One region of the Fusibacter sp. A1 genome, then DNA from elsewhere that is predicted to be linked to it. Evidence: riboswitches for the same ligand, from Rfam matches in the RefSeq annotation. Region 1 holds a riboswitch; each other region holds the start of a gene.
What was found. A riboswitch is a leader RNA that binds a small molecule or an ion and turns the genes downstream of it on or off. The one in region 1 is predicted to bind S-adenosylmethionine.
Positions count from the first base shown of each region.

Region 2: another riboswitch for S-adenosylmethionine. It lies ahead of metK (methionine adenosyltransferase); the one in region 1 lies ahead of DWB64_RS00020 (O-acetylhomoserine aminocarboxypropyltransferase/cysteine synthase family protein).
Region 3: another riboswitch for S-adenosylmethionine. It lies ahead of DWB64_RS03610 (NIL domain-containing protein); the one in region 1 lies ahead of DWB64_RS00020 (O-acetylhomoserine aminocarboxypropyltransferase/cysteine synthase family protein).
Region 4: another riboswitch for S-adenosylmethionine. It lies ahead of DWB64_RS02895 (methionine ABC transporter ATP-binding protein); the one in region 1 lies ahead of DWB64_RS00020 (O-acetylhomoserine aminocarboxypropyltransferase/cysteine synthase family protein).

Region 1 covers NZ_QQWI01000001.1:890-6,992, forward strand. Annotated here, with positions in the region: gene DWB64_RS00015 (homoserine dehydrogenase) at 1-983, opposite strand, end outside; gene DWB64_RS00020 (O-acetylhomoserine aminocarboxypropyltransferase/cysteine synthase family protein) at 1,054-2,328, opposite strand; SAM riboswitch class I at 2,460-2,560, opposite strand; gene DWB64_RS00025 (hypothetical protein) at 2,654-3,667, opposite strand; gene DWB64_RS00030 (aminopeptidase) at 3,816-5,045, opposite strand; gene DWB64_RS00035 (methyl-accepting chemotaxis protein) at 5,243-6,103, shown strand, end outside.
Region 2 covers NZ_QQWI01000004.1:327,803-333,905, reverse strand. Annotated here, with positions in the region: gene DWB64_RS07350 (phospho-sugar mutase) at 1-955, shown strand, start outside; gene DWB64_RS07345 (hypothetical protein) at 2,031-3,092, shown strand; gene DWB64_RS07340 (AEC family transporter) at 3,102-4,025, shown strand; SAM riboswitch class I at 4,157-4,255, shown strand; gene metK (methionine adenosyltransferase) at 4,413-5,600, shown strand; gene DWB64_RS07330 (acetyltransferase) at 5,678-6,103, opposite strand, start outside.
Region 3 covers NZ_QQWI01000002.1:337,809-343,911, reverse strand. Annotated here, with positions in the region: gene DWB64_RS03630 (polysaccharide deacetylase family protein) at 1-307, opposite strand, end outside; gene DWB64_RS03625 (4Fe-4S double cluster binding domain-containing protein) at 304-996, opposite strand; gene DWB64_RS03620 (DUF4364 family protein) at 1,222-1,755, shown strand; gene metF (methylenetetrahydrofolate reductase [NAD(P)H]) at 1,812-2,681, opposite strand; gene DWB64_RS03610 (NIL domain-containing protein) at 2,684-3,082, opposite strand; SAM riboswitch class I at 3,157-3,252, opposite strand; gene DWB64_RS03605 (S-layer homology domain-containing protein) at 3,393-4,208, shown strand; gene DWB64_RS03600 (carbohydrate kinase family protein) at 4,270-5,214, opposite strand; gene DWB64_RS03595 (cold shock domain-containing protein) at 5,368-5,568, opposite strand; gene DWB64_RS03590 (folylpolyglutamate synthase/dihydrofolate synthase family protein) at 5,760-6,103, opposite strand, start outside.
Region 4 covers NZ_QQWI01000002.1:185,560-191,662, forward strand. Annotated here, with positions in the region: gene DWB64_RS02885 (sensor histidine kinase KdpD) at 1-827, shown strand, start outside; gene DWB64_RS02890 (M20/M25/M40 family metallo-hydrolase) at 894-1,937, shown strand; SAM riboswitch class I at 2,059-2,155, shown strand; gene DWB64_RS02895 (methionine ABC transporter ATP-binding protein) at 2,289-3,035, shown strand; gene DWB64_RS02900 (methionine ABC transporter permease) at 3,045-3,689, shown strand; gene DWB64_RS02905 (MetQ/NlpA family ABC transporter substrate-binding protein) at 3,722-4,522, shown strand; gene DWB64_RS02910 (FAD-dependent oxidoreductase) at 4,622-5,890, opposite strand; gene DWB64_RS02915 (YeeE/YedE thiosulfate transporter family protein) at 5,921-6,103, opposite strand, start outside.

The DNA.
Region 1 (6,103 bases):
GTCGCTATGGTAAAGACAGGTTTGTACCCCGCTGATTTACCTTTAAGCCTGACAAGGTCCGCAAGCACCGCATTGGCCGTTGCAAGCTTTCCTGCACCGGGTCCTTTAAGTACGAGCCTGTTTAGGTTTTCATGCTCGAAGACGGTGCAGTTGTCCACCCCCTCGGTCTGACCGAAGTCGCTTGCTTTTTTTACTATCACCGGTCTTACAAGAACCGATACGCCAGTGCCGTGATGGCTGCTTGATGCGACGTATCTGATGGTGCAGCCCAGTTTTTTCACCTGTTCGAAATCCACTGGAGCTACCTGACGCAGGCTTTCTATCCAGAGTTGACCGAGGGATAGCAGCGTGCCATGTGCGAGTGCTGTCAAAATGATGATCTTTCTTGCGGCGTCATAGCCGTCTACATCGTCATCGGGGATGGCTTCTGCATAGCCGTTTTCTTGAGCTACCTTCAGGGCCTCATCAAAGGAGCCGCCTTCGTGCTCGATCTTCGATAAGATAAAATTGCCTGTTCCGTTGAGTATGCCGTGGATTCCCCTTGATTCACCATGAAGCAGATGTTCTTCAAGCGTGGATATGACAGGAATTCCACCGGCGACACATGCTTCTACCATAAGATTCACATGGTTGCTGTTTGCCAGTGCTTGAAGTTCTGGATAATGGGCGGCTATCACTGCCTTATTGGCTGTAATCACATGTTTCTTATTGATGAGTGCGCGTTTGATATAGGCATAGGCCGTGTCGATACCGCCAAGCACTTCAACCACCACATCAATTTCAGGATCGTCGACGATATGGTCCGCATTTGTGGTAAACCGCACATCGTCACGTGTGCCTGCGTACTTGTCCAGATTTCTCACAAGCGCTGTTTTCACCGATACGGCTTCCCCAACAAGCGTCAAAAGCCTATCCTCATGTTTTTTTACAATGTCCGCTACTCCGCTGCCTACTGTTCCAAAACCTAACAATCCCAACTTCATATGTTCTTCTCCTTTGACATCACCAACTTATTATATCTATGATACGCTTTTACCCCTTAAGTGTTAAGTCTTATTTTGATAAGGCCTGATTTAAATCATCGATCAGGTCATTCACATTCTCTATTCCTATCGACAGACGGATCAGCTCAGGTCTTACTCCTGCGGCGATTTGCTCATCAGCGCTCAATTGCTGATGGGTGGTAGACGCCGGATGGATGACAAGTGACTTGGCGTCACCTACATTGGCAAGATGCGAGAATAGCTTTAGCAGGTTGATCACTCTGACACCCTTGTCGTAACCGCCCTTTACTCCAAAAGTCAAAATCGCTCCAGCTCCCTTAGGAAGGTATTTTGTCGCCCTTTCATAGTCCGGGTGTGATTTTAACGACGGATGTTTTACCCATGCGACTTCAGGGTGGTTTTCAAGAAATTCTGCGATGCTTCTGGCATTTTCGACGTGCCTTTCTACTCTTAGCGATAAGGTCTCTATACCTTGAGCCAGTAAGAAGGCATTGAAGGGCGAAAGGCAAGCACCCAGATCCCTAAGAAGAGTGACTCTCAACTTAACGATATAGGCAAGGTTTGCAAATGCCTCATGGTATACAAGTCCATGGTAGCTGGGATCCGGTGTCGTAAACTCAGAAAATCTGCCACCCGTCCAGTCGAACTTTCCGCTGTCGACAACCACACCGCCGATTGAAGTTCCTGCCCCGCCGATATACTTTGTCGCAGAATGGATGACAATATCGGCACCATGTTCTATAGGTCTGAAAAGGTATGGTGTGGCAAAGGTGTTGTCCACAATGAGCGGCAGCTTGTTTTTTGCTGCGATGTCAGCGATCCTATCAAAATCAGGAATGTTGATTCCAGGGTTTCCTATTGTTTCGATGTAGATCGCCTTTGTTTTTTCGTTGATGGCAGCCTCATAGGCGTCAAAATCATCAGGACCTACAAATCTGCTTGTAATTCCAAATCGTTTTAAGGTATGGGTGAATAAAGTTGACGTACCGCCATAAAGGGTGTTGGCAGCGATGATCTCATCCCCCGCTGCCGCGATGTTCATCACAGCATACGAGATGGCAGCCATGCCTGAAGCCGTCGCAACTGCTGCGACACCGCCTTCAAGCGCGGCGATTCTTTTTTCAAAGGCGTCTGTGGTCGGATTCGTCAGACGGGTGTAGATATTCCCGAATTTTTTAAGTGCGAACAAATCCGCCGCATCCTGAGCATCGTCAAAGACATAGCTCGATGTCTGATAGATTGGAAGCGCCCTCGACTTTGTCGCAGCGTCGGGCACAAGTCCCGCGTGAATCTGTAATGTCTCAAACCTGAAATCATTCTTCATGTGTATCCTCCTGATATTCAATCGCTATCTCATTCACTACGGCAATTTATAAATCCCTGATAATTTAAAAAGATCGTCAATAAAAAAAAACTTCTTGTAGCAGGCTACAAGAAGTCATTGAACTTTCTTATACCTTATCTTCCAGGCTGTTGACCTGCTGGATTTAGCACCACAGCTATTGCTAGGTTGCCGGACGTCATAGGGCCAGTCCCTCGGTCTCTCTCGATAAGTAATGATTAATAGGATTATAAACGCCTAACTTTACAAAAGCAAGCGGTTTTGTGATAGATATTAGATATAAGAATGATATATCAGATCAACATGGTTAGAGGGCTCTGAGCCTCTGCATCGTATCCTCGTCAAGGGTTACCCATTTTAGGATTGCCGCTTTTAAAATCGCGATAGGGGTCAACAACCATCCGTTGACCGTATGACAAGTGGCTAGCCCTAAGTCAAGCTTTGAACCGGCAAGCTCCCAATTATCGTCACCTTCTGTGAACTCGATAAAAATGACCTCAAAATGGAGGTACCCCAAGTCATCTTTGATCGCATACGATCCAGACTTCATACCTTTTTGCACCGTTGTGACGCCATTTGCTTCATTGAACTGGTCAAAGGCTTCCTTATGCTGAAGCGGCATGACAAGATCAATCGTAGGTTCTTTCAAAGCCAAAGTCCCTAAATGATGGGCCGCGCTGTATTTGGGCCCCATGATGAAGCCCGACTCATAGTCACGGTAAAAGTGCAAAAGCCTTATGATGTGGTTGTCTTCAGGGCACACCCACTTTGTCTGGTATAGGAAGTCGTACTGGCCGATCTGACGTTTCAAGCCCATTCCAAGATCCATTTCAATAAGGGCGAAATCAATCTCCTCGAACTCGGCCATACCGTTTTCTTTTCTGCGGCTGTCGAGCAGGTCGGGGGTTTCCACTTCCCACAGTACTGTTTCTCCTATGAGGCTGATGTCCCACTGAGTGCCGTATAATTGAGGCCGTCTTTCAAAAAATGCGATTCGATCGGCCATATGCGCAGCGTAGCTCTTTGTGACAGGATCCTTCTTCAAACTATAGAAATCCCACGCCCCACGCATGAAATCAGGCATGCTTATCGCATGGATGATCACCATGAAAAGCGCCTCTGCAGCCTCTTCGCTCAGTTTTGCAAAGTCCGGCCACTGGTTGTCTTTGACGTAATTCATGACAAAGGCGGCGTTCTTCTCATGCAGAGCCCGTATCTCGGGATGGTAGCCTGCAAAAAGTTCACCGCGGTTCATAATATCTTGACGGAGTTCATAATCCGCTTCTTCCATCTTTATAAGTTGTTTTTCAAGTTGTTTCATCACTTAACCCCTTTTCAATTTGATAAGAAACACCTTTGCTATTATATCATAGTTTACTACCCCAAAAGTGCCCTTTCCACTCGTAGAAGCATGCGATATTCAATTTATTCAAAAAAAAAGAAGTGCACTCGCACTTCTTCAATAGTTTCTATATTTTCCAGTTGCCTTTGTCAAATACGATGATTTCCTCACCACTGGCTGTTGTTCCTGTGATGTTCAGTTCACCTGAACCTACCATGAAGTCCACATGCGAAAGCGACAGGTTGACACCCATTTCATCCAGTTTCTCTTTGGAATGTTTGTCCGCATCCTCCACAGAAAGAAGATAGGCGTTTCCAAATGCGAAGTGGCATGATGCGTTCTCATCAAAAAGCGTGTTGAAGAAGGTCACGTTCGTATTGGAAATCGGTGAGTCATGGGGAACGATCGCGATTTCACCTAGGTACATCGAACCGTCATCCGTTGCGAATAGATTGGCTAGAGCATCTTGTCCGACTTCAGCCTTATAATCGACCACTTTACCCTTTTCAAACGTGAAGGAGAAGTTCTCGATCAGCTTTCCGCCATAAACAAGCGGTTTTGTCGAAGCCAGGGTGCCATCCACCTGATATTTGTGAGGTGTGCTGAACACTTCTTCTGTCGGTATGTTAGGAAGGAACTTGTCGCCTGTTAGGCTGAGCTGACCACCGCCGATCCACTTGTGGCTCTCAGGCATTCCGACAACCAGATCGGTGCCAGGCGCCTTATAGTGGAACTTTACAAAGTTCTTGCCATTTAGAAGTTCAAGTTTATCATCCAGAAGATTCAAGTGGTTCTCCCAAGCCTTTACAGGATCTGGCTCGTGCATGCGTGTAGCTTCGAAGATCTTATCCCATAGCGCGTCGATCGCTTGAGTTTCTTCTAATTTTGGAAATACTTTTTTCGCCCAAGGAGCGTTGGCATGGGCGACAATCGTCCAGCAGGTATTTCCCTGCATCACATAATTCTTGTACTCTTCCGATGCGAGTGCAGCGGCCTTTTGAAAGAGGCCCATCTTCTTAGGTTCGATATCCATCATAAGTTCCGGATCTGCAGAAACGATCGAAATGATGGCGGCACCTTTTCTTATCATTCCAAGCAGCCCGTCAACTCTCCACTGAGGAAAATCGGAAAGCACTTCTTCAGAAGCGTTTTTAAGAAGCGCATGGGTAATGTGCTGATCGCCATATTCCACAACGACTCTCTTTGCACCTGCCTCATATGCTTTTGCAGTCACAAAACGTGCAAGTTCATAACAATTGATCGGTGCGTTGACAATGACTTCCTGATCTTTTTTGACCCCAGCACCCACACGTACTGCGAGGTCGGCATATTTCGCTAGTTTTTCTTGAAAAGACATCCTAATCCTCCTGTATAAAAATATTTTTACGGTACTTCAATGATAACGTTTTCTCCGTATTCTTTCAAGGTCGTCCACTTATTTAATTGATTTTTTTCAAGATTGGATGACCATATAAATAATAGTTTAACAATTTTAAATATTTCAACTTGCGCCCCCCCTTCGCGTAGGGTATTCTAGAACTGGAGGTGATTATTATGTGGAACAGGACTACAAAAAATTATACGGCTATCGGAGCACTTTTCGGATGTGCGTTTCCTTTGGGGGCGATCACGTTTGAACTCATCAGACTGAGTCTTCCCTTGACATTGGATTCCATAACTTCGATTCATCATGACAATCCACTGCTTTTTATGGTGGAAAGCGCGCCGATCTTCCTTGGTCTTTTTGCTTATTTCGGTGGAATCAGCAAAAGTAAGGCGAATGATCTGAACGAAGTCTTAAATCTCAAGCTGACTGATCTTGAGGACAGCACCAAGCTCGTTTCAGAGCTCGCGGACGACGCAAGCAGGCAGTATGAAGTAATGAGTACGACCGCCACAAGGCTACGGGACAATCACCACCATACAGAAATAGCACTCGACTCGCTTTGTAAGATGAGCGATACCATCGATGATCTGTCAAAGGACATCAATGGACATGTGGGTGATATCGCAAACACCGTAGAGCACCACTCCTCATTTACAAAATCAATGGTCAACAAAATAGAAGACGCATGCGGGCTTATCGCATCATCCATCCAAGTGATAGAAAAACAATTCAATACGCTGTCCCTCTTGGAACAGGAAATCAGCAAAGACCTCACACACATGGGAACGCTGGGTCAGAACGTGAATGAAATCACCACTCTTATCGCAACGATACAAACCATCGCAGACGATGTCTCCTTGCTCGCACTTAACGCATCCATCGAGGCTGCAAGGGCAGGTGATTCAGGTAGGGGGTTTGAGGTCGTCGCAAAAGAGGTCGGCAAGCTTGCAACCTTCACAAAAGCCACAGCTTATGATACGACACTTGTTGCAAATGAGCTGCTTGAGACCACCACGCAATTAGCTAGG
Region 2 (6,103 bases), on a different contig from region 1:
CCGATTTGTCAAAGAGCAAATGGTCGTGGATACTGAATTTACGACTTGCAAGCAACCGAATCCCGAAAACCTGGAGGCTTTTGAAGTGTCCATGGCCTTCGGTGAAACAGTGGATGCCAAGCTTCTGATCGCGACAGATCCTGATGCGGACCGTGTGGGCGTCGTCGTAAGAGATAGAGACGGAGTTTATGTGCCGCTAAACGGCAATCAGATAGGCGCTTTGCTGACGAATTATGTTCTAAGCACCAAAAAGAACCTGCCTGAAAACGGTATTATCGTAAAGACTGTGGTCACAAGTGATCTGGGTCCTAAAATCGCTAAGGATTTCGGGGTGGATTTCGTTGAGACACTGACAGGATTCAAGTTCATCGGTGAGAAGATCAGAGGCTACGAAGAGGATGGAACCAAGAACTTCATCTTAGGATTCGAAGAGAGTTACGGCTACCTGATCGGCACACATGCCCGCGACAAGGACGCCGTCGTCGCGACGATGTTAGTCGTTGAAATGGCCAAGTACTTTGAAGCAAAGGGTAAGAACCTGCTTGAAGTACTGGACGAACTATATCAGAAGTATGGCTACCATCTTGACCATATGGTTTCTAAGACCCTTGCAGGTAAAGCGGGTATGGAACAGATCACAGAGATCATGGCAGGCTTCAGGACGGGTGCGAAGGCTTACTTTGGCGACTTGAACCTGGTTAAGTTCGACGATTTTGAAAAACGGGAAGCCACAGACCTGAACACTGGTGCTGTGACTCAGCTTGAACAGCCGAACTCGGATGTGCTCAAGTATTACCTTGAAGACGGTTCGTGGTTTGCAGTAAGACCATCCGGTACAGAGCCGAAAATCAAGTTCTACTGCTCGGTACAAGGCGAGACAAAAGAAAAGGCCGAAACGCTGATTGAGAAGCTCGAAAAGACGATTCTAGCGTTTGTTGACCATATTATTGAATAAGTTGTTGAGTAAGGGCGCCTATTATGGGCGCTCTTTTTAGATGAAGGGAGGAGACATCTATAAAACCACACTAAGGGTTGTTACTTGCAAACCTTTATTCACTTAATCAACTATCCACCACCCACTTGAACTCACACACTCCTGCATTTTCTTTAAGACGCTCCGCTCCAAAAGCAAGGCAATAATCACTCACCTACCAATTTTTCCTTGCATTTCAAGCGAAGCGCCTTAAAAATACATGTCCAAATGAAATGTTGCAACCAGCACCGAATGATCAACCGCTAGCTAATAAAAGAGTTGCATAAAAAGAACCCTTAGTGTGGTTTTCAAAATATGCACTGCTCTTTAAACTCAACATCAGAGGATAAATGAGAAAAGCTATCTATAAAACCACACTAAGGGTTGTTACTTGCAAACCTTTATTCACTTAATCAACTATCCACCACCCACTTGAACTCACACACTCCTGCATTTTCTTTAAGACGCTCCGCTCCAAAAGCAAGGCAATAATCACTCACCTACCAATCTTTCCTTGCATTTCAAGCGAAGCGCATTAAAAATACATGTCCAAGTGTAATGTTGCAACCAGCACCGAATGATCAACCGCTAGCTAATAGAAGAGTTGCATAAAAAGAACACTTAGTGTGGTTTTCAAAATATGCACTGCTCTTTAAACTCAACATCAGAGGATAAATGAGAAATGCTATCTATAAAACCACACTAAGGGTTGTTACTTGCAAACCTTTATTCACTTAATCAACTATCCACCACCCACTTGAACTCACACACTCCTGTATTTTCTTTAAGACGCTCCGCTCCAAAAGCAAGGCAATAATCACTCACCTACCTGTTTTTCCTTGCATTTCAAGCGAAGCGCCTTAAAAATACATGTCCAAGTGAAATGTTGCAACCAGCACCGAATGATCAACCGCTAGCTAATAGAAGAGTTGCATAAAAAGAACCCTTAGTGTGGTTTTAAAATAATCATTTCTCTCAATTCAAACCGAAAATCACCCCAGGGACTTTTAGTGTAGGGGATATTCTGATACAATGAAGTGCTTGAAGGAGGTGTGTTATGAGAGTTAAACATTGTTTTATGACGAAGACCAGACTGATGGGTGTGGTTGCTGGATATATTGTATATGAGATGGACGAGGTGGAGATTGCGGAGTTTTACCATATCGAGTTTGAAGAGTATGGTATCGACCGGTTTGAGAAACTTGAAAACCCGAGCGAGTTTCAGATGAAACAGATGAAACTGGAGATATTCGGTGGACTCGGCGGACCGCTTGTGGAACTGTCGGAACCGATGTTCAGACAGGTGCTGCTTGCAGGACACTTGGTCAACAAGGAATCCGAGGACCATGAGATGGCCTACTGCGAATCCCCATGGTACAGGCAGAAAACAGGCTTTGACAGTGAAACCTTCAAGGAAGGCATCTTGCTTGTCACGGAGAATCTTAGAAGTCCCCATGAGCTGATCCATTATTTTTTGATGAGATATGTCGGTATTGATCTGATCTATCTAAGGTACTGCACCAATCAATATAATTTTTTGGATAAGCGTTATTCGCTGCTACGCAATCATATTGAAAAAATCGAAGGGGAAAAATACAGTTTTTCAGCCCTTCTTTTAGAGGAATCCTATACGATCATCGAAGGCGAGATTATGCTTGATGATGGTGTCGTGGTCGACTTTGAAATAAAGGCACAGCTTAAAATCAGCGACTTAGAAGCGGCGCTCATGCTGAGAAAAACCGAATACATCTATCTATACGATGTGGATACTGAACTTGTCGAGCAGATGCTCGTGCTGGAGCATAAGTATCTGGCTACGACCTTGTATCCCCACGGAAGGTTATATACTTGTTATCATGCCAACAACAATCACGTGAACAAGCGGACCTTCTATTTGAGTGGAGACGTGGAAGCTTACTTTTATTTTACGGACTCGGATCAGCTGCTGCTTGCAAGCAGCGACCTTAAGGCCATGCTCAAATGGGACGATAAGCTGACAAGTCGGTTTGGCGGAGACATCGAAAAGTATGAGGAATGGGATTTTGAAGAATCCATTTTATATGATTTTATCGATAGTGATTTTGTGGACTTTGATGATTTTTTAGCATACCAGGATTAGGAGTCGGATATGAGTGTGATGGGTCAGATTTTTGTGCTGTTCATGTTGATCATGATCGGTTTTGCTATTAGGAAGCTTGGAATCGTAAGCAGTGCGATGAACAAGGAAGTAAGCAGTTTTGTGCTGAATGTGGCACTGCCTGCGTTTTTGATCTCGTCGATGGATTTTCCATTTTCGATGGATGTGTTGATCGATAGCGGTCTTTTGATACTAGTTTCTTTTGCAGTATATGGGGTTTCGATCCTTATATCGAAGATTTATTCAAAAGTAATGGGAAACACGGGCAAGTCAAAGGATGTGATGGAGTATGTCATCATCTTTTCCAACTGCGGATACATGGGTTACCCCGTGGTTTATGAGATTTTCGGTGAAAAAGGAGTCTTTTACGCCGCGCTTTACAATCTGTCGTTTAGCATTCTGATCTGGAGCTATGGTGTATACCTTCTAAAATCGGATGACGCGGTGAAGAAGATATCGATAAGGGCTAGACTCAAGCGGGTCGTGAGTCCCGGACTTGTGGCGATTGTAATCGGCTATTTCATGTTTTTAACTGGTCTTTCCTTCCCGGAGCCTGTCAAAGTGATCTTGGAAATGGTTGGTGATACCACAACTCCGCTTTCGATGATGTTCATCGGATTTATCCTTACGGAAGTGAAGTTTAAAGAAGCGATGCAAAATACACAGGTATGGTGGATCTCCTTGCTGCGCCTTGTGGTGATTCCGGTGCTTACTTATACCGCGCTTACACTTTTAGGATTTAAAGGGTTGACATTATATATTCCTGTGATCATTTCTGCAATGCCAGCTGCCGCCAACACGGCCATATTCGCTTCGCAGTTTAACAGCGACTACAAATTTGGTTCGCTCCTTATCTTTGCCACTACACTGCTAAGCTTGGGTACGATACCGCTTTTGATGATGTTCATCAGATGAATTAATTTTTGAAAAAATGATATAAAAAAACGCTTGCAATCTTAAATGACAAGTGATATAGTTTATCTTGCATTTACAATTGAATGAACTTTTATGTGTTAACCTAATGGTTTAGGGTATTACATAAAAGGACCTTATGAAGAGTGACTGAGGGATAGGCCCGATGACGTCCGGCAACCGGTTTTTAACACGGTGCTAAATCCTACAGATTAAATTCTGGAAGATGAGGAGAAGCGACTGCGCCTTATCTTTATGAAGCGCATTTTTTTATGCGAAAATTAACTTACTGAACATTCTCACCACCCAAAGATGACTTCAAGGGCTACGAGATTGGGATAGAAAAACATCTACCTGATTCGTCAGGACACAACACTAGGAGGTTTTACAATGAGAAAAAGATTTTTTACTTCTGAGTCTGTGACTGAAGGCCATCCAGATAAAATCTGTGATCAAATTTCTGACTCAATTCTTGATGCGATTTTTGCACAAGATCCAAACGCAAGAGTTGCTTGCGAAACATCGGTTACTACAGGTCTTGTACTTGTAAGTGGTGAGATTACTACTGACTGCTATGTTGATATTCAAAAAACAGTAAGAGAAACTATTGCTGGAATCGGATATGACAGAGCTAAGTTCGGCTTTGACGCGCACACTTGCGGTGTTCTTGTCGCTCTTGACGGTCAATCGCCTGATATCGCACAAGGTGTCGACAACGACCTTGAACATAGAACAGGTGAGGAATCTGATGCTGAGTCCAACACGGGTGCCGGAGACCAAGGTTTGATGTTCGGTTTCGCATGTAATGAAACACCTGAACTTATGCCTTTACCGATCTCTCTTGCACACAAACTTGCTAAAAGACTGACTGATGTAAGAAAGAATAATACACTTGACTACTTGAGACCAGACGGTAAAACACAGGTTACTGTGGAGTACCTAGGTGACAAGCCTGTTAGAATCGACACAATCGTAATCTCAACTCAGCACGGTCCAGAAGTCGAGCACGCTCAGATCGTTGCAGATCTTAAGAAGCACGTTGTTGCTCCTATCGTTCCGGCTGAACTTCTAGATGAGAAAACAAAATACTTTATCAATCCTACTGGCCGTTTTGTTATTGGCGGACCACAGGGTGATGCAGGTCTTACAGGTAGAAAAATCATCGTTGACACTTACGGCGGCTACGCTCGTCACGGCGGTGGTGCTTTCTCTGGTAAAGATCCTACAAAAGTTGACCGTTCTGCTGCATACGCTGCAAGATACGTCGCTAAGAACATTGTTGCAGCAGGCCTTGCAGACAAATGTGAGATCGAACTTGCATATGCTATCGGTGTGGCTCATCCTGTTTCTGTTCTTGTAGAAACACACGGAACTGGCAAAATCACTGAGGAAAGAATCGAAGAGCTTGTTGCAAAACACTTCGACCTTCGTCCGGCTGCAATCATCAGAGACCTTGACCTAAGAAGACCTATCTACAAACAGACAGCGGCTTACGGCCACTTCGGTAGAACAGATATCGATCTTCCATGGGAAAAAACAGACAAAGCGGACATCCTTAGAGCTGAAGCTGGATTATAATAAATCAAAAAACGCCTTCGGGCGTTTTTTTGTTTTTATTGGCGCAAATTAAGAAATACTATCTAATTTGACATATCCTATTTATGATGCTTACCCAACGCTTTTGCGGGTATGCCCACGTGAACGTCGTGTGTATGGATATCCTTTGTGACGACAGCTCCCGCGCCGATGGTGTTGTATCCGCTTATCGTCAAGTTAGGCAGGATCGCCGCATGGATGCCTAAGAAGCAATGCTCACCCACGATGACGTTTGAACCAGTTGTCGCTTTGGGTCCGATATGTGCATAACGTCCGATGATATTGTCATGCTCGATCAAGGCACCTGTGTTGACGATCGCGTGTTTTCCGATGATGGAGTTGGCGTTGATGATCGCTCCTGCTGACACGAAGGATCCTACTCCGAGTGTGACATTGCTCCCGAAAATCGCGCTTGGGTGGATGATGGTTGCATAGTGGATGTCATATCCGTCGGCGATTTCCTGTCTGATCCTGTTGCTGCCGAT
Region 3 (6,103 bases), on a different contig from region 1:
TGATCGGTACGTATCCTTCACTATAAAGCCTTATCAGATCTTTTTTGAAGTTCTCAGGGGTTCTTGCGTAATACCCTTCCTTGCTCGGATCACTCACAAGATTGTGATACATCACAATCATCACCTGACCCAGTTCATTGGGTTTATGCTCATCGACTATCTTTTCATAATCGATCGATTCTGCAACCGCTTTAGCATCCTCTTCGTTTATACCCTGATTCTTTACGACCACGTCCCCGCTCAGCGGACCGCTTAGGAGCGAAACTGTCAATTGAAGGACCACAGCCCATTTCATAAAATACATCATCTATTCTCTACCTTCCCTAATTTTCTTCCCTTGGGGCATACCGAAAAACAGAGGCCGCAAACCACACCTCGTCCTATGTGCTGATATGCCCTGTGCATGTGTTTTGAACAAGCTCTTACATCAATCATTTCGTTTCTTTCAATACCTTCATGCCAATTCACACCGTAAATGGCCATGGCAGGACAGATTGCGGCGCATAAGTCGCAGCCCCCGCACGACTCCTCTTCAACCTTTGGATATTGATCTGGCTGGTAGGTGGTCAGCACCGTACCCAGGCGTACCCTTGGTCCGTGGGTCGGCGTGATAAAGCAAGCGCTTTTGCCAATACTTCCTAAACCGGCTAGCCTTGCCGCAGTCCTATGCTGAAATCGCCCTTCGTAATGATGTTCTTTTCCAGGCAGCGACTGGGATGCGGCGATGGGATAGGCCCGATGGCCGTTCTTTTCAAGTGCAAGACCGATTTCCAGATTGATTTGATCGATCATACGGTTTACCGTCCGATACAAATGGAAATACGGTACCGTCGGAGCATCGACCACCTCATCGATCACCGCTGTCAACATAGGAACATAAAAGCTTACTGCTGTCTTATAGTGGTTCAAGTCTTCCGGGAGCGCGCCCTTTAGGTCTGCAAATCCCCAATGATCTATCTGATGTCTCTTAAATACGTTTTCAAGTATCGAATACATAAGCACCTCCAACGGTTCTATCACCATTATAGCGGAGATTGCGCGGATGTTAAAGCGCCACTGGCTATTTGGTGCCGAAATAACTTTGCCCCACAATATCTTGTGTATCTTCTTCAAAATTTCATGTAATTTTAATCTTTATTCGTTTCAAGTTCACTTGTTTTCTGATATACTATTTTTAGTTTGAACTTAACCTTTAAGTGTCCATGATAAAGTGGTGAAAATATGTTTAATCAAGATTCTAGAGTAGAAGTAAAAGAAAAGTTAATCCTGCTATATAGCTACCATGCGGTGGGCGTTCCGGTAACAGGCGAACAAATCAACGATATCCTGTTGTCGCTGAACCTCATCGAATATTTCCCTCTACAGCAGCACACGCTCGACCTAGTCGAAAACGGCATGCTGGAGGAGCACGATGTAGACGATGAGCACCTTTATATGATCACAGATCAGGGAATAAACACCTTGAATTTCTTTAAAGACCGAATCAGCGCTGCGATCACCGGTAAGATAGACGATGTGATGGTCGGCGTGAAAAAGGATATGAAAAAGTCGCGTCTGATCAAGGCCGAACACCAAAAGATAGATGAAGGAAACTACATGGTCGATCTATCAATCAAAGAAGGTCCTTATAATCTTGTGAAACTGACACTCAGCGTTCCAAGCAATAAAACCGCTAAAGAGATGTGCCAGCAGTGGAAAGACGACGCTGTCGGCATGTACGCAAAGATCATCGAACTCTTCGACAGCGGAGAATAATACACACAAGCAAAAACCGTTTGAAGAAATCTTCAAACGGTTTTTTTATAGGTTGCTCACCTTGAACTTCGCACAAATTCGATATTGCCGCAGATCTGATCGGCGGTTTTGAAGCTGTTCATCGTATAAAGATGCACTCCTCTGACCCCCCAAGAGATCAGGTCGATGATCTGTTCTGAAGCGTAGGCGATACCCGCTTCTCTGAGGGCTTCTGGATTATGCTCGAATTTTTCGATGATGCGCACAAACTTCTTCGGTAGTGTCGCTCCCGAAAACTTGCATATCTTTAGTATCTGTTTCGCATTAAGTACAGGCATCACACCAGCGATGACTGGGGTATGTATACCAGCAAGGGTCAGCCTGTCCATGAAGTCGTAAAAAATCTCATTGTCAAAAAACATCTGCGTCAGCAGGTAATCAAGCCCGCTGTCACATTTCATCTTGAGGTTCAAGATGTCCTCTGTCCGGTTTCTCGCCTCGATATGTCCTTCAGGATAACATGCGCCGCCGATGGAAAACACGTCAGGCTGGGTCTCCTTGATAAACCTGATCAGGTCCGAGGCGTATCTGAAGTCGCCGGGGACATCAGTTTCACCCTTGTCGCCCCGCAGGGCCAAGATGTTCTCGATGCCGAAATACCTCATCGAATGGAGAGTTTGGGCAGCTTCAGCTTTGGTCATGTTCACACAGGTCAGGTGCGTCACCGCATTCATGTTCTGAATGTCCTTAATGTTCTTCGCGATCGAAAAGGTGTTGTTTTTCGTCCCTCCCAGCGCGCCGTAGGTCACACTGATAAAATCGGGATCCAAAGAATGTAGCTTGTTCGTTGTCGATAGGAGCTTTGGCAGTTTTGTATCGTCGTTTGGCGGAAATACCTCAAACGAGAACGAAAACGGCTTTTCCTCCAGTATTTTGCTAATCTTCATTCCTACCCCTTTTCTATCGCCTGGACATCGCAGGCCTCTATACAATTATAACAACTGATACATCTGGATTTATCAAAAATCAGTCCACTGTCCTCACCTATTTTGAGTGCTCTAGTGAAACATGCCCCCGCACATGCCCCGCACTGGTGGCACCTAAGCCGGTCAATTACGATCTGTGTCTGGATGATCTCCACCTGCACCCCTTCAAGTTCAAGAAACTCGATCGCCTGATTCACCGCTTTTGAAGCCCCTTCGATCTCAAGAATCAGATGCCCCATGAACTGCTCATCCACGATCGCGCGGTAAATGTTAAAGACGATGTCGTATCGTTTTGTCATTTCATAGATCAAAGGTTTTTGCACCGTCTTACTGTCATACGTTATTTCAATCTTGCACATCATACGCTCTCACCCAGCCCTCAATTAGTCCCAATTAATAAAAAAACTACTCCAAGATAAATTAGAGTAGTCGATCTAGCTTATCTGTCGGTTTCACCGCAGGATTTAGCACCTTGGCATCGCCAGGTTGCCGGACTTCATAGGGCCTGTCCCTCAGTCGCTCTTGATAAGTACTATTAAATTAAACCTATTATAACAGAGGCTCAGACCGTGTCAATCCATATACGGTTGGTATGTCAGAGGTATTTCAACGAAGCGTTTTCACTGGTAATGGTTAGCCTATTGAGGGTATAATGATGAAGAGGTGAAAAACATGAAAAAACACATTTTTGCACTAACGATAGTCATTCTTTTACTTGTTACAAGCATTGCTTTTGCCATGTTCGACGATGCGAGCAAACATTGGGCGGCAGATGACATCAACGCGCTTGTCCAGTCCGGAGCCGTCAACGGCTATAGCGACGGAACGTTCAGGCCAGACAACACGATCACACGCGGCGAGTTCACAAAGATCCTTGTCGTACTCAAAGCCGATGCCGTCACCGCGGCCACAGGTCATTGGGCCCAGCGGTATGTAAACACTGCGGTGGATAAGGGCTACTTGCCCTACAAGCATTTTGACGATTTGGACAAACCCATCAGCCGACAGGAAATGGCTTACATGATCGCAAAAGCCGCTGACAATCCTACACCATATCCTTACGCCTTTTCATTATCTTTAAAGGATTTCACATCGATGGATTCCTTTTATCTGGAGACCAGCTACACCGCCTACGGGTCGGGAATCATCGGAGGCTATAAGGACAACACCTTCAGACCGACGGCCTTTGCCACAAGGGCCGAAGCCGCCACCATGCTGATGAGAATGCACCGGGAAGGAAATAGACAGCCCAGAACCGTCAGCTTCAATCAGCAGACCCTTTCCTATTATGACGGCACAGACGGCAAACCTGCGCTGATCGCCGTAAGCGGTAAAGTTTATGATGTCAGCGCTATCGGTTCATGGAAGGATGGAGTCCATCGGGATGGTATCAAAGCAGGCAAGGACTTAACGGACTTCATGCAAGGCTCACCCCATAGCCCTGCGATCGTCGACGAGCTTGAACTGGTCGGCGTGTTCACCAAATAAAGCCATTCACGCAAAAAAGGCCAAAGCATATGCTTTGGCCTTTTTATGATTTAGCGGATGATTACAAGTCTCTCACAAGCCACTTGGTTTCGCTGATCAGACGATCGACGAATTCAGGAGACAGGTCAGGATTAATGGTCTCGTCACTCAATATCGCGATATTCGACATCGTCATCGCACGCTTGATGGTCGTGACAATGTCGGTATCCGACATGTAACCATAACCTAAGCCCGCGACAAAGGAATCCCCCGCACCGGTGACATTGCACACTGAAACATTTTCAGCGGTGATCTTCAAGTGTCTTACTCCATCTGTAAAGTAGATGCCTTCAGAGTCCAAGCTGATAAATACGTTCTTAACCCCCTGATCAAGGAAAAAATCTCCCGCCCTTCTCAGATCGTCATCCGACTCGATTTCAAACCCGACAAGCACTTCCGCTTCATATCTATTGGGCTTGATCGTATGAAACTTACCTAAAAGATGTTTGATGGAGATCGCCTTTTCAGCGGATACCGGATCCAAGATGAACTTTGTAGACCCGCTGAAGGTATCCAGCATGTACTCAAGATTTTGAGGACTGTCCGCATCGACAAACACATAGTCGGCACCCCTTATGATTTGCGCCTTCTCATCAATGAATGAGGTATTCAGTTCAGCGATGGCGCTCATGTCCGCAATGGCCGACACCATTTCGCCTTTTTCGTTCAGAATCGCCAGATAGGTCGGCGTTCCTCCGTTCTTAAGTACCAAGGTCTCTGACATGTCATAGCCGATCAGCTCTGAATGTTCAATCATACTCCTACCTTTTTCGTCATTTCCGACAACCGATATGAAACGGGTGTCCACTTGAACTCTTGCGAGGTTTTCTGCGATATTCCTGCATACGCCTCCAAATGACATCTTCACCCTACCAGGTGTAGAGTTATACGGTCTGTACTTATTTGAACTAAAACCAAAAATATCAACTACAGAAGCTCCGAACACCACGACATAGCCTTTACTCATTCCACATTCCCACTTTCCTATTCTTATTCGCTTTGTGATTGTATCACAAATACGTGGATTTTGAAATAATGGAGCGCAGATTTAGTGCCACCCTTTGATTTTCGCAAAAAATAAAAGCCCTACACATGATGTGTAGGGCTTAAGCTTTAGAAATTAGTCAACTACGTTGATGTTCTCAGCTTGAGGACCTTTAGGGCCGTTTACTACGTCAAAAGTTACTTTTTCGCCTTCTTCAAGAGTTTTGTAACCATCTTTTTTGATTTGTGAGTAGTGAGCGAAAACGTCATTACCATCTTCAGAAGTGATGAAACCAAAACCTTTTTCTGCGTTGAACCATTTTACTGTACCGTTCATAATGAGTACCTCCAAATTTTTATTGCCTTATTCACTATTAAGCTGTATTGTAATTCACAATAAAAATTTGAAGCATTGGTGCAATCAAATCCCTGTGGTAATACTGATACTTAATACTGCAAGGTTAACTCTATGATACATCTTTTTAAAATAAAATGCTAGCCTTTTTTCAAAAAAAAACTCACAAAAGATTAGAAAGCCTCACTTGTTAGAACTTTTCTGACTTCGCCGATATAGTATAAACTTCCAAAGCAGTAGATGTTCACCTCTTTGTTTTTATAACTTTTAATGACTTCCACAGCATCGCTTACCCGATCGAGTTCGACGATTTCTCCGCCAAAACCTGCTTTTTCGATCTCGGATTTCAGCTCAGAAGTCTTCATCGCTCTTGGATTATCGGGTTCGACTAAATAGATTTTTTCGAATTTACCGATTATTTCGCCGACCACATCGGATACCGCCTTATCCGCCATCATACCGAATATCGCGATTCGCGAACCCTCAGGCTGATAAGTCTCTATGGCCTTGACCAAAC
Region 4 (6,103 bases), on a different contig from region 1:
TCAAGGGAGCGCTTCAGAGCGAGATGGTATCCTTGAGTGATCAAGTGCAAAGCCTGATCGATGGCAAGGAAATCGAATCGGGTGCGGTGGCATCAGATGACCTAGTGTCGAAGCTGCAACATCAAATGCTGAAGTTCAGTGACCAAATAAGGGTCATGCAGCGTAAGGAAACGGACGAAAGAACACGTCTACAGGCGCTTATCGGAGACATATCCCACCAGCTTAAAACGCCACTGACCAATATGAAGATGTATCAGAGTCTTTTTTTAGAAACGAATGAAGATGCGTTTTTAGAAAAAATCATCAGGCAGACTGAAAAACTGGAGTGGCTTGTCGAATCCCTGATGAAGCTTTCTAGAATCGAGTCGGGATGTATCGATGTGACTGTGAAAAATGAGAACATCAACCTGACTCTCTTAGACGTGATTAGTCAGGTTCACCTAAAAGCGAGTAACAAGGACATCATGATTGATTATAAGCCTGAGGATATCCTGATAAGACATGATAAGAAATGGAGTACGGAAGCGATTTTTAATGTGGTGGACAATGCTGTGAAATACAGTCAACGCCAGACTAAAATTTGCTTGAAAGTGACGGAAAACGAAATGTTTCACACCGTACTTGTAAAAGACGAAGGCATAGGTGTCTCATCAGAAGAGGTCAACCATGTATTCAAGCGATTCTACCGGTCAGATACTGCAGATGATCAGGAGGGAATCGGACTTGGACTGTATCTTGCGCAAGAAATCATGCGAAAGCAGGGGGGATACATCTATTGCAAGCCTTGCAGGATAGGCAGTGAGTTTCATTTGAACTTTAGGAAGTAATGACTTTGCTTTCATGAAGGCGTAATGTAAAATTAGTCTTGTAGACTAAAGGACAAGGGGGATATTATGAATAAGAAATTTTTAGAAACACTGATCAAATGCCCGTCGCCATCTGGGGACGAGGTGGCTATACAGAAGCTTTGGATGAATGAACTTAAACCTTATGCCCATAAAATGGAGACAGACTTCTCAGGAAACGCGATCGCTATTTTGAATCCGGAGGCGGCCTTCAAGGTCTTATTGGCAGGGCACTGTGATGAGATTGCGTTTATGGTTCAATACATCGACGATAAGGGCTTTGTCTATGTCAACCGTGCAGGTGGCATCAACCCGAAACTTGCCCTAGGCAGCCGTGTTAGGATCTATGGAAAAGAAGTCGTTAAGGGTGTGGTTTCTGTCAATGCTGAGCATAAAGGAGGCGAAAAGGGAGAGATCAAAGTCGAGGATCTGACGATCGATTGTGGAGCGTCTTCAAAAGACGCTATCAAAGAACTTGTAAGTGTAGGCGACTATGTCATTTACGATATGGATTATGACTATCTGCTGAATAATACGATGTCTGCCCGTGCCCTAGACAACCGGTCTGGTGCCTTTATCGTTGGCGAAGTGATCAAAGCGCTTTCGAAAGAAGATTTGAACGTGGGAGTGTACGGTGTAAGTACCGTCAATGAAGAAACCACAGCAGGTGGTGCACATTTTGCTACTGCACAGATTCAACCCGATATGGCGATTGCTTGTGATGTGACCTTTGCAACAGATGGACCAGGTGCCAACCTTAAAAAGGATGGCGATGTCAAACTTGGCGGCGGTCCTGTTATTTCATATGGGTCACAAATCAATTTTAAGATCAACGACATGATCAAGGCGACTGCGAAAAAATATGAACACAAACTGCAATTTGAATTGACGCCAAATCGCACAGGAACCGATGCGGACAGAATGCGTTTTACCGGCAAGGGTGTACCTGTTGCCCTTATCTCTCTACCCCTGCGCTATATGCACTCCCCTAGCGAAGTGGTCAGCTTAGACGATATTCAAGAAGAGATCAATTTACTTGTAAACATGATCAAAGACATGACTGGTAAAGAAAATCTGAAGCCGCTTGAGTAATCGACCATTCTCTATTGTGGTTGTTTTATCTTTTTAAATTGAGGGTTGACAGATGATAAGATAGCCTTTAGAATGTATCTAAGTTAGTTGATAGTAATTTTCGTTAGACAATTGAATAGATCACTTATCAAGAGTGGTGGAGGGACAGGCCCGATGAAACCCAGCAACCTAATTTCGATTAAGGTGCTAAATCCTGCGGAGAATCCGAGAGATGAGATTATTTTATAAGCTACTCTTTGGAGTAGCTTTTTTAATATCAAAATGGTTGATCATTAAAAATAAACGCTCATAAGCGTTCTTTTTATACTGGTCTAGTGTTAATATATCACATATATGTCAATAGGAGGCATCATGATTACCGTAAACAGGGTTTCAAAAGAGTATAGAACGATCCATCAGAAGGTGCAGGCTGTAAAGGATGTCACACTGACGATTGAAAAGGGTGAAATATTCGGCATTATCGGACTAAGTGGAGCAGGCAAGTCGACGCTTATAAGATTGATCAACGGTCTTGAAGGTTCGGATTCGGGATCGATTGGTGTAGATGATGTCATCATCAATGAATTAACAGAATCGCAGCTGAATGGCAAGCGTAAAGAGATCGGGATGATCTTTCAGCACTTTAACCTTTTGTCTTCAAGAGATGTTCTGGAGAATGTGATGTTTCCCCTTGAAATCGACGGAATGAAAAGGGATGCTGCAAAGCGAAAAGCAATTGAACTATTAGAAAGAGTCGGACTTGGCGATAAGGTTCAGGCTCGCATCAGTCAGTTAAGTGGTGGGCAAAAGCAAAGGGTGGCGATTGCCCGGGCACTTGTCAATCAACCCAAAGTTCTGCTTTGCGATGAGGCGACCAGCGCGCTCGACCCTAAAACAACACTTGAGATCTTAGCGCTGCTTAAAGAGCTGAGAGATCAGTTTGGACTGACAATCATGCTGATCACACATCAGATGGAAGTGATTGAATCGATATGTGATAAGGTCGCATTTATGGAAAACGGATCTATCAACCATATTGAGTCCTTAAATAAGGGCACTAAAGAAAATGAGCGCTTGAAGATCATTACAGATGATTTCTTCAAAATCAAGGCGAGTTAGGAGTTAGTTATGTTTTTAGATTTAATCGAACCTACACTGCAAACCCTCTATATGGTGGTTGTGTCATCGGTATTTGCGTCTCTGCTTGGTTTTCCGATTGGAATTTTACTGGCAGTCAGCGGCGAGGACGGTCTGATGCCAAATAGGGTGATCCAGTCAATATTGGGGAGTGTGGTCAATATGACACGTTCAATCCCTTTTATTATATTAATGATTTTACTTTTCCCGCTTACCAGAATGATGGTGGGAAAGACAATAGGTACTACTGCTACGATCGTACCGCTTGCAATTGGAGCGGCCCCATTTGTAGGAAGAGTTATCGAAAGTGCATTGAAGGAGGTTGATAAAGGAGTTATTGAAGCGGTACGGGCGATGGGGGCATCTAAATCACAGATTATTGTGAAGGTGATGTTACCAGAAGCGTTGCCTGCGATCGTATCCGGCTTGACACTTACCATTGTCGGTCAGATCGGTTATTCCGCAATGGCTGGTGCCATTGGTGGAGGAGGACTTGGCGATCTGGCGATACGATATGGATTACATAGGTATGAAATGAATGTACTTATCAGTGCCGTTATCGTAATTGTAGTACTTGTTCAGGTCGTTCAGTTTAGTGGTAACACGTTAGCAAACAATATTATAAAACATCGATGAGTGTAAGAACTTTAGGGAAGACGGAGGATTTTATGAAAACATTAAAACTTGTAGTTACATTAGGATTGGTACTAGCTTTACTTGTAGGGTGCCAAGGTACATCTAGCGAGAAAATCATCTTAAAAGTAGGCGCATCACCAGTACCTCATGCGGAGCTACTTGAACTTGTGAAGGAAGATCTGGCAACTGAAGGAATTGAACTGGATATTATCGAGTTTACGGATTATGTTCAGCCAAACTTAGCGCTTGCGCAGGGGGATTTGGATGCGAACTTCTTCCAGCATGTGCCTTATCAAAATAATTTTGCAGCAGAGCATGGTCTTGAACTTGCTGCGATCGCTTCTGTTCATGTCGAGCCGCTTGGTCTCTATTCTGATAAAGTGAAATCTATCGCTGAGTTAAAAGAGGGCAGCACGATCGCCATCCCTGCGGATGCTGTGAACGGCGGAAGAGCACTGATCCTTTTAGAACAGTCAGGTCTCATTAAGTTAGCGGATTCCACTAATCTTGAAGCGACAGAAAAAGACATTGTCGAGAATCAGCATCAGTTTAACTTTGTCGCCGTTGAAGCTGCTCAGTTGCCAAGAGTGCTTCAGGATGTGGATGCCGCGATCATCAATGGGAACTATGCCTTAGAAGCTGGTTTTGTACCGACAAGTGATGCGATCCTGCTAGAAGGCAGCGAGTCGCCGTATGCGAATGTCATCACGGTTAGAGCCGGTGAAGAAAACAATGAAACCTATGTGAAGCTTGTCAAAGCCTTGCAATCGGATAAGGTTGTCGAGTTTATCAATGAAAACTATGGTGGTGGAGTAGTCCCTGCATTCAATTAGTCATGTGCCGGTCGATAAGAACCTGCATCCGCTTGAATTACAGCTAACTAAAAGAGGCGCATTCAAATTGAATGCGCCTCTTTTACTTGAGAGTGTTTGTTAAGATGGTATTACTAAAGATTTTTCAATCATGTTATCAAAGATGGTAGTACAGAAGCCATCTTTGCATAATTCGTCATAGCATACGACAAGTACTTCTTTATTCTTGATAGCGACAGCAGCAGGGAACTTTTCTACACCAAATCGATCGGCAAGTCCTTTTGACTTGTAAACGTCGATTCTGGTGACAGCTACTTCGTTTTTGCGTGTTGTTTCGTACTGCTCGATGGTAGTCAAAAAGTCACGTGATGGCGCATCGATTGCATTGTAGAGGTAAATTAGACCAGCTTTGTCTGCTGTGGCTTCGATGATTTGCTCAAAGGCTTCCGTTTCGGCGATGTATTTTTCTGCGGCATAACCTGCAATTGCTCCATCACCAACAGCTGTAGCTACTTGCTTAAGCCATTTGTCTCTAACATCACCACAGGCGAATACACCAGGAATAGAGGTCTCCATCTTGTCGTTTGTGACAATGTACCCTTGTGGAGTAAGCTGGATCATATTTTTGAACAACTCCGTGTTTGGTATGTAACCGATAAATTCAAAGCAGTTGTCACAGGTAATCGGTAAGCGCTCACCTGTTTTCACATTTTTAAGGATGACCCTTTCCAAATGGCCTTCACCTTCAAATGCGTCGACAACCGTGTTCCAAACGAACTCCATTTTAGGATTTGCCAGTGCCTGGGCTTTGGCGATCTCATTACAGTCCATTTTACCTTCGTCGTGCATGACAGATACAGTAACTTTATTTGCAAACTTAGTCAGAAACATTCCTTCTTCAATGGCAGCATCGCCGCTACCGATGACTACGACGTGTTTATCCGTATTGGATGCGGCGTCGCAAGTCGCGCAGAATGAAATACCCTTATCGAACAGATAGTTTTCTTCGTTGAGCGCACCAGTAACGCGAGGTCTGCCACCCGTTGCAAGAATCACTGTTTTTGCGATGTATTTGTTTCTGAAGGTTTCAACAATCTTTTCATCGCCTTCAAGGTCGACGTGTTTGACATCTGTGAGCTTGAATTCCACTCCCATGTCTTTTGCCTGTTGTTTCATTTGGTCTGTAATATGCTCGCCCTTAGGTTCGCCAGGAAAACCGGGGTAGTTTGCGATTTCATTTGTATAGGTTGCAAGACCACCCACTAAAGCTTTTTCTATAAGAATTGTCTTTAACTTCGCTCTACCTGCATAAATACCTGCAGTCAGACCGGCGGCGCCGCCACCGATGATGACAACATCATAATGTTCTATTTTTTTTTCTCTACTCATATTTTCCCCATTCCAGTAATCAGTTTATGGTTACATAAAGAACTTTACTAATAATTTGCTACCAACAACAGCACCAAAGAACATACCGATAGCAAAAACCCAGCCAGACAATGAAAGTGATGCGATTCCACTGTAAAGTGCGCCGATGTTGCAACCAAATGCAATTCGTGCACCATAGCCCATCAGGGTTCCACCGACAATTGCAGCGATTAC